2 regions of the Stenotrophomonas sp. TWI819 genome follow, and region 2 is predicted to be linked to the other one. Evidence: predicted binding sites of a transcription regulator. Region 2 holds the regulator's gene; the other holds the start of a gene.

Region 1 (3,408 bases), on a different contig from region 2:
CTGGCTCAGGTCACCGACCGCGTAACGCTGCATCACCTCGACCAGACGGCGCGTGACCGCGATGTTGGCGCCGACCAGCTGGTTGGTGTCTTCCACCATCTTGCCGTACTCGCCCGGGAAGGTCTGCGCGTCCATGCGGTAGCTCAGCTCACCCGCCTCGTGTCGCTGGGCCATTTCACCCTGCGCGGCCATCACTGCGCGCAGCTGGCTGCGCATGCGCTGCATCGATTCAAGCAGCCGGCCGACCTCGTCATTGCGCGCGGGCGGCAGCGGCGTATCCAGACGTCCCTCGGCGACGTCGGCCGAGAGACGGACCGCATCGGCCAGCGGGCGGATCGCCTGTCGGCGCAGCAACACGTACACGCTGCCACTGAGCACCAGTGCCGCGCCCAGGCCAACAGCCAGGATGATCCACCACAGCGCGCGCGCCTGCGCGGTGATCAGCGCATGCGGCACGATCACACCCAGCGCGAAGTGCTCCTGGCTGCCGCCGATGCGCAACGGAACATAGGTCTTCACATTACCTGCCGCATCCGGCTCGAAGGCATCGAAGGGTTTGTCTGCCTTGACCGCTGCCAGCATCGCCGCGGTCAGGGCGTCGTCGCGGCGCTTGCCGATTTCCTGCGGGTCCTGCGCGGCCAGCACGATGCCACCGGGCGAGATCAGTTCGACATGGCCTTCGCCCATCGGGCGCAATGCGGCCAGGTGCTTCTGCAATGCGGCCAGCGCGAAATCCACCGTCACCGCACCAACGAACGTCCCTTGGTCGATCACCGGGGTGGAGAGCGTGGTCATCAGCACTTTCTGGCCGCCGACTTCATAGGTGTACGGTTCGGCCACCGTCTGCCGCTTGAGCGCCTTCGGCTTGAGATACCAGTCGCCATCGCCGGGCACGTCATAGCCGGTGAGCGCATCCTGCATCGGTGCGCCGTCGTGCCACGCCCAGTAGCTCATGAACCGGCCGGTGTCATCGTGTGCCTCGGCGCCAACGAACTCGGCATCCTTGCCATCGAAAGCGTCGGGTTCCCACAACGTGCCAAAGCCCACCCATTCCGGGTGCACCTGCACCTGCTGGTGGATCACCGCAGACACCGTCGCCCGCGACAGCGTGCCCGCAGCGCGCTGGACGAGCAGATTCTGCGCGAGCGCCTGGCTGGTGGCGAAGGCGTTGGACAGATCACCGCTCACCCGCAGGGCTTCGGCCTGGGCCTCGCTCTGCATGGTGTGGCGGGAGGCATCCACCAGCGACGCGCTGGCTTCCCGGTAGCTGATGGCGGCGGTGACACCGAAGCAGAGCATGGCGATCAACGCCGTACCCAGCATCAGTCGGTTGGCGATGCTGCCAGGGCGCTTGGACGCGGTGGGGCGGGACACGGGCATGGGGGCGGTTCCGGAAAAAGGGCATACCGGCGGACGCAGACATGCGCCGCCACGGAAACACGCAGTCCATTGCGGACCGGCACGCGCGCGGTGCAATCACGGCGCGGCCAGCGGAGATCGGGATCGATGCCACCGTCCCGCCCTGTGAAGATGCCGCCTGCCGGCACCGCGACGGTGCCCGCCCAGAGAGGGGACTCAGTTGGATAACGGCGATAGGCCCGCGATGTTTAGCACGGCTTTCTGACCGTGTTCAGTGTCCGCCGGCAGAGGCATCGCCCCGCCCCAGCCGCTCCACCAGTGTCTGGCTGGCCGCGTTGAGTCCGATCACCTCCACCTGCGCTCCGCGTGCACGCAGTTTGCCGGTCACCCGCTCCAGCGCACCTACCGCGCTGAGGTCCCAGAAGTGCGCATCGGTCAGATCGATCACCACGCGCTCGGGCACATGCAGCAGATCGAAGGCCGCGGCGAACTGCCCGGCCGAGGCGAAGAACACCTGCCCGCTGACTGTGTAGACACGGGTACCGTCGACCGTGTCCGCTTCGGCGATATCCAGCATCCGGCCCACTTTGCGGGCAAAGAACAGCGCCGACAGCAGCACCCCGGTCAGCACCCCCTTGGCCAGATCGTGCGTGGCCACGGTCACAACCACCGTGCCCAGCATCACCACCGAGGAGCTTTTTGGATGCAGCCGGAACTCGGCGAACGAGCGCCAGTGGAAGGTGCCGATGCTGACCATGATCATCACCGCGACCAGCGCGGCCATCGGAATCTGCCGGACCCAGTCCGCGCCGTAGACCACCAGCAGCAGCAACAGCACGCCCGCGACCAGGCAGGACAACCGGCCACGTCCGCCGGAGGACACGTTGATCACCGACTGCCCGATCATCGCGCAGCCACCCATGCCGCCGAACAGCCCGGCGGTGATGTTGGCCAGCCCCTGCCCGGCGCACTCGCGATTGCGCTGGCTGGGGGTGTCGGTCATGTCTTCCACGATCTGCGCGGTCATCATCGACTCCAGCAGCCCCACCACCGCCAGCGTGGCCGAGACCGGCAGCAGGATGCGCAGCGTCTCCCAGGTGAGCGGCACGTCCGGTAGCAGGAAGGTCGGCAGGCTGTCCGGCAGCGCGCCCATGTCGCCGACGGTGCGGATGTCCAGGCCCAGCCAGATCGACAGCGCGGTCAGCACTACGATCGCCACCAGCGGTGAGGGCACCGCCCGGGTCAGCAGCGGCAGCAGATAGATGATCGCCAGGCCCGCCGCGCACACGGCGTACACCGTCCATGGCATCCCGATCAGCTCGGGCAACTGCGCAAGGAAGATCAGGATGGCCAACGCGTTGACGAAGCCGGTGATCACCGAGCGCGAGACGAAGCGCATCAGGGCGCCGAGTTTCAGCGCGCCGGCGACGATCTGCAGCAGTCCGGCCAGGATGGTCGCAGCCAACAGGTACTGCAGGCCGTGGTCGCGGACCAGATCGACCATCACCAGCGCCATCGCGCCGGTGGCGGCGGAGATCATGCCCGGCCGGCCACCGGCGATGGCGGTGACCACCGCGATGCAGAACGAGGCGTACAGGCCGACCTTGGGGTCGACCCCGGCAATGATGGAAAAGGCGATCGCTTCGGGGATCAGCGCGAGGGCGACCACGGCGCCGGACAGCAGATCACCGCGGATGTTGCCGAGCCATTGCTGGCGCAGCGGATAGGACACAGACATGGACAGACTCCACGCACCGGCGATGCGCACGGCGCGTTGTGTGATGAAGACAAAGCACTCCCTGAGCCAGCGCAAGGGCCGGCGCGTCGTCAACGCGGTATCAGGGTGGGGTCATCACAAGGGTCCTGCCGGGGCAGCGGAAGCGGCGCGCAGGATAGCGCAGTCCTCCGATGGCCTCAAACATGGCCAGCCAGTTCACCTCGCGCGTTGCCTGCCCAACGCGACGGTGCCTGCCCGGTCACCCGCCGGAACGCCGCGGCGAACTTGCCGGGGTTCGCATAGCCCATCGCCAGGGCGACCTCGGTGACGCT
Region 2 (3,408 bases):
CCATGCAACTGGTCGAGCAGCGCTTCGAATTCATCGTCGGTGATCAGCTCACCGCTGCTGGGGCCGGCCGCGGCACTGGTGGCAGCCGCCGGGGTGGCCGGGCCGTTCACGTCGAACTGCGCGATCAGTTCCGGCGGGGCATAGCCCGGCTCGGTGCCGGCCGAGACCGAATCCAGCATCGACTGCAGGTAATCCAGCGACTGCTGGGCCGCATCGAAGTGATGGGCCTGCAGCGTGGCCTGGCCCGAGCGTGCCATGCCCAGGGTTTCCTCGGCGGCGTGGCACAGCTCCACCATCGCCTGGATGCCGAGGAAGCCCGCGCCGCCCTTGAGCGTGTGGAACCCGCGGAACACGGCGTTGAGCTGGTCACTGTCCTGGGGCGCCTGCTCCAGCGACACCAGCTGTTCGCCGAGGCGATCCAGGATCTCCTGGGCCTCGAGGATGAAGTCGGCAGCGATATCGTCTGGAACAGCACTCATGATCGTTAAAGTCCCAAATCGGAGAGCAGGTCGTCAGCGTCGACCTGTGAAACCTGGTGGCGGTCCAGACCGGTCACGGCCGGGCCGGCCAGGCCGTTGTCACGCTTGTGCGCGGTGTCGTCCTGCGGCGGCAGGCCCAGGGCACTGAAGCCCTCATGCACGCGACGCACGATGCCCACCACGCGGCGGATGATCTGCCCGGTGAGATCCTGATAGCTCTGGGTGAGCGCGATCTCGGTCAGGTTGTGGCGGATGCGGTCCAGCTGCTGGTCCTGGTCGGCCGTCAAGCCATTGGCGCGCAGCTGCTCGGTGAGCGTGCGGCATTCTTCGGCCAGGTCCAGGGTGCGGTGGGTGGCCTGTTCGGTCATCGCCACCACATGGTCAAGGCGTGCGCAGGCATCGTCCAGTTCGCCGGCTTCGCTGGGCAGGCTGGGCAGCTCGCCCAGTGCCTGGCCAAGTTCGCGGGCGAGCCGGTTCAACCCGGCCATCATCGGCTGGGTACGCAGCGCGGCGAGTGCGTCGATTTCCTGACGCCACGCGGCTTCGTCACCCGATTCCAGCGCGGCCAGTGCATCCTGCAGGCGCTGCACCAGCGCTGATTTGTCGCTCAGGGTTTCCATCAGGCGCTCGCCGCCAGACGCTCGAAGATCTTGCCGAGCTTTTCTTCCAGGGTCTGGGCGGTGAACGGCTTGATGATGTAGCCGTTGACGCCGTTCTGGGCCGCTTCGATGATCTGCTCGCGCTTGGCTTCAGCGGTCACCATCAACACCGGCAGCGTCTTGAGCTTGGCGTCGGCGCGGATGGCCTTGAGCAGGTCGATGCCCGTCATCACCGGCATGTTCCAGTCGGTGACCACGAAATCGAACGGCTGGCTCTGCAACAGCATCAGCGCGGCATGCCCGTCCTCGGCTTCGGCCGTGTTGGTGAAGCCCAGATCGCCCAGCAGGTTCTTGACGATACGACGCATGGTCGAAAAATCGTCGACGATCAGGATACGCATGTTCTTGTCCAAAGCTCTTTCCTCGGTCTTAATGGTTCTCGAGGCCGGCGTCGGCCGCCTCGAAGATTTTCAGTCGGCCACGCAGGCGCAGCACGGCCTGGCCATGGATCTGGCACACGCGCGATTCGCTGACGCCCAACACGGCGCCGATCTCTTTCAGGTTCAGTTCCTGCTCGTAGTACAGCGACAGGACCAGCTGTTCGCGCTCGGGCAGCAGCCCGATCGCGTTGCCCAGCTCACGCCCGAACTCACCGCGCTCCAGCACCTGCTGCGGGGTCGGGCCGCCCTGGGCGACGGTGTCCAGCTCGCCCTGGTCCTCGATCCGTGATTCCAGGCTCAGCACCTGGCCGCGCGAGGCATCTTCCATCAGGCGCAGGTAGTCCGGCAGCGGCATGTCCATCGCGGCCGCCACTTCCGTGGCGCTGGCGGCGCGTCCGGTGCTCTGTTCGAGCCGGCGGATGGTGGCGGCGGCGTCGCGGGCCCGGCGATGGACCGAGCGAGGCACCCAGTCGCCACGGCGGATCTCATCGATCATCGAGCCACGGATGCGGATCGAGGCATAGGTCTCGAACGAGGCGCCCTGGTCGGCGTCATAGCTGCGCGACGCTTCGATCAGACCCATCATGCCGGCCTGGATCAGGTCGTCGACCTCCACGCTGGCGGGCAGACGTGCCGCCAGATGGTGGGCGATGCGGCGGACCAGGTCCGAGTGCTGGGCAATGCACTCGTTCGCGGCGACCCGCTGGACCTCTTTGTATTGTGCGGCGCCTTTCATGCGGTCACCCCGCGTTGCTTGAGGATGCGTTCCAGGAAGAACTCGACGCCACCCCGCGGCTCGGTCGGGGCCTGCCAGCGTGCGGTACGGCGTGCGATCTCGGTCAAGGCCAGCGCCGACGGACTGGACGGGTAGGCCTTCACCACCGGCTGCTGGCGCTGGACCGACAGGCGCAACCAGTCGTCCTGCGGCACACAGCCGAGGTAGTTGAGCGACACATCGGCCAGGAACTTCTCGCAGACGCGGGTCAGCTTTTCGTACAGCACCCGGCCTTCATTCGGGTCGCGCACCATGTTGGCGACCACCTGGATGCGGTCCACGCCGCGTTCGCGCGAGAGGACTTTGATCAGGGCGTAGGCATCGGTGATCGAGGCCGGTTCGTCGCAGACCACCACCACGGTGTCCTGGGCGGCCTGGCAGAAGGTCAGCACGCCGTCGGTGATGCCCGCGGCCGTGTCCACGACCATGATGTCCAGTTCGCGCTCCAGCTCGGAGAACACGTTGACCAGGCCGATGTGCTCGGCCTGCTGCAGCTCGGCCATGTTGCGGCGGCCCGAGGCGGCCGGCACCACCAGCACGCCGCCGGGACCTTCGATGATGACCTCCTCCAGCGTGCAGCGCCCGGCGACCAGGTCGGCCAGGGTCACGGTCGGCTTCAGGCCCAGGATCACATCGACGTTGGCCAGGGCCAGGTCGGCATCCAGCAGCAGGGTACGTTTGCCCATGCTGGCAAGCGCCACGGCCAGATTGGCCGAAACGTTCGTTTTGCCCACGCCGCCCTTGCCGCCGGTGACGGCGATGGTGCGGACCGGGCCCAGCGGCTGGCTTCGGGTAGCCGACAACGGGAAGGTCTGGGTCAGCTTGGCGTACTCACGCGACGGCATGGTTCAACTCCGGGTTGCAGGGCATATCGGCCGCGCGGCGCAAATCTTCAAGGCGAAGTACAAGATTGGCCGCGCTGGCACGGTGCAGGTCTTCAGGAACGTCCTGGCCATCGGTGATCCAGGTGATCGGCAGGCGGTGGTCGACGGCCACCGACAGGGCGGTACCGAAGCGGCCGGTCTCATCCAGCTTGCTCAGCACCACGCCCTGGGGGTTGGCGGCGCTGAAGCGGCGGACCACCTCGTCCATATCGCCGAAACTGGTGTTGGCCG

What was found. The regulator FliA, encoded in region 2, starts transcription of late flagellar genes. The targets are predictions, from matches to a motif close to TAAAGTTTNNCNNNCNNNGGCCGATAA.
Region 1: the regulator FliA is predicted to act here: its motif matches at 1,584-1,610, upstream of ABE463_RS08025 (methyl-accepting chemotaxis protein).

The regions. Positions count from the first base shown of each region.
Region 1 is NZ_JBDJKY010000004.1:315,196-318,603, reverse strand. Features, by position in the region: gene ABE463_RS08025 (methyl-accepting chemotaxis protein) at 1-1,380, opposite strand, end outside; gene ABE463_RS08020 (SulP family inorganic anion transporter) at 1,631-3,097, opposite strand; gene ABE463_RS08015 (AraC family transcriptional regulator) at 3,274-3,408, opposite strand, start outside.
Region 2 is NZ_JBDJKY010000008.1:29,671-33,078, reverse strand. Features, by position in the region: gene ABE463_RS12245 (chemotaxis protein CheA) at 1-479, opposite strand, end outside; gene ABE463_RS12240 (protein phosphatase CheZ) at 485-1,099, opposite strand; gene cheY (chemotaxis response regulator CheY) at 1,099-1,491, opposite strand; gene ABE463_RS12230 (RNA polymerase sigma factor FliA) at 1,508-2,254, opposite strand; gene ABE463_RS12225 (MinD/ParA family protein) at 2,251-3,138, opposite strand; gene flhF (flagellar biosynthesis protein FlhF) at 3,125-3,408, opposite strand, start outside.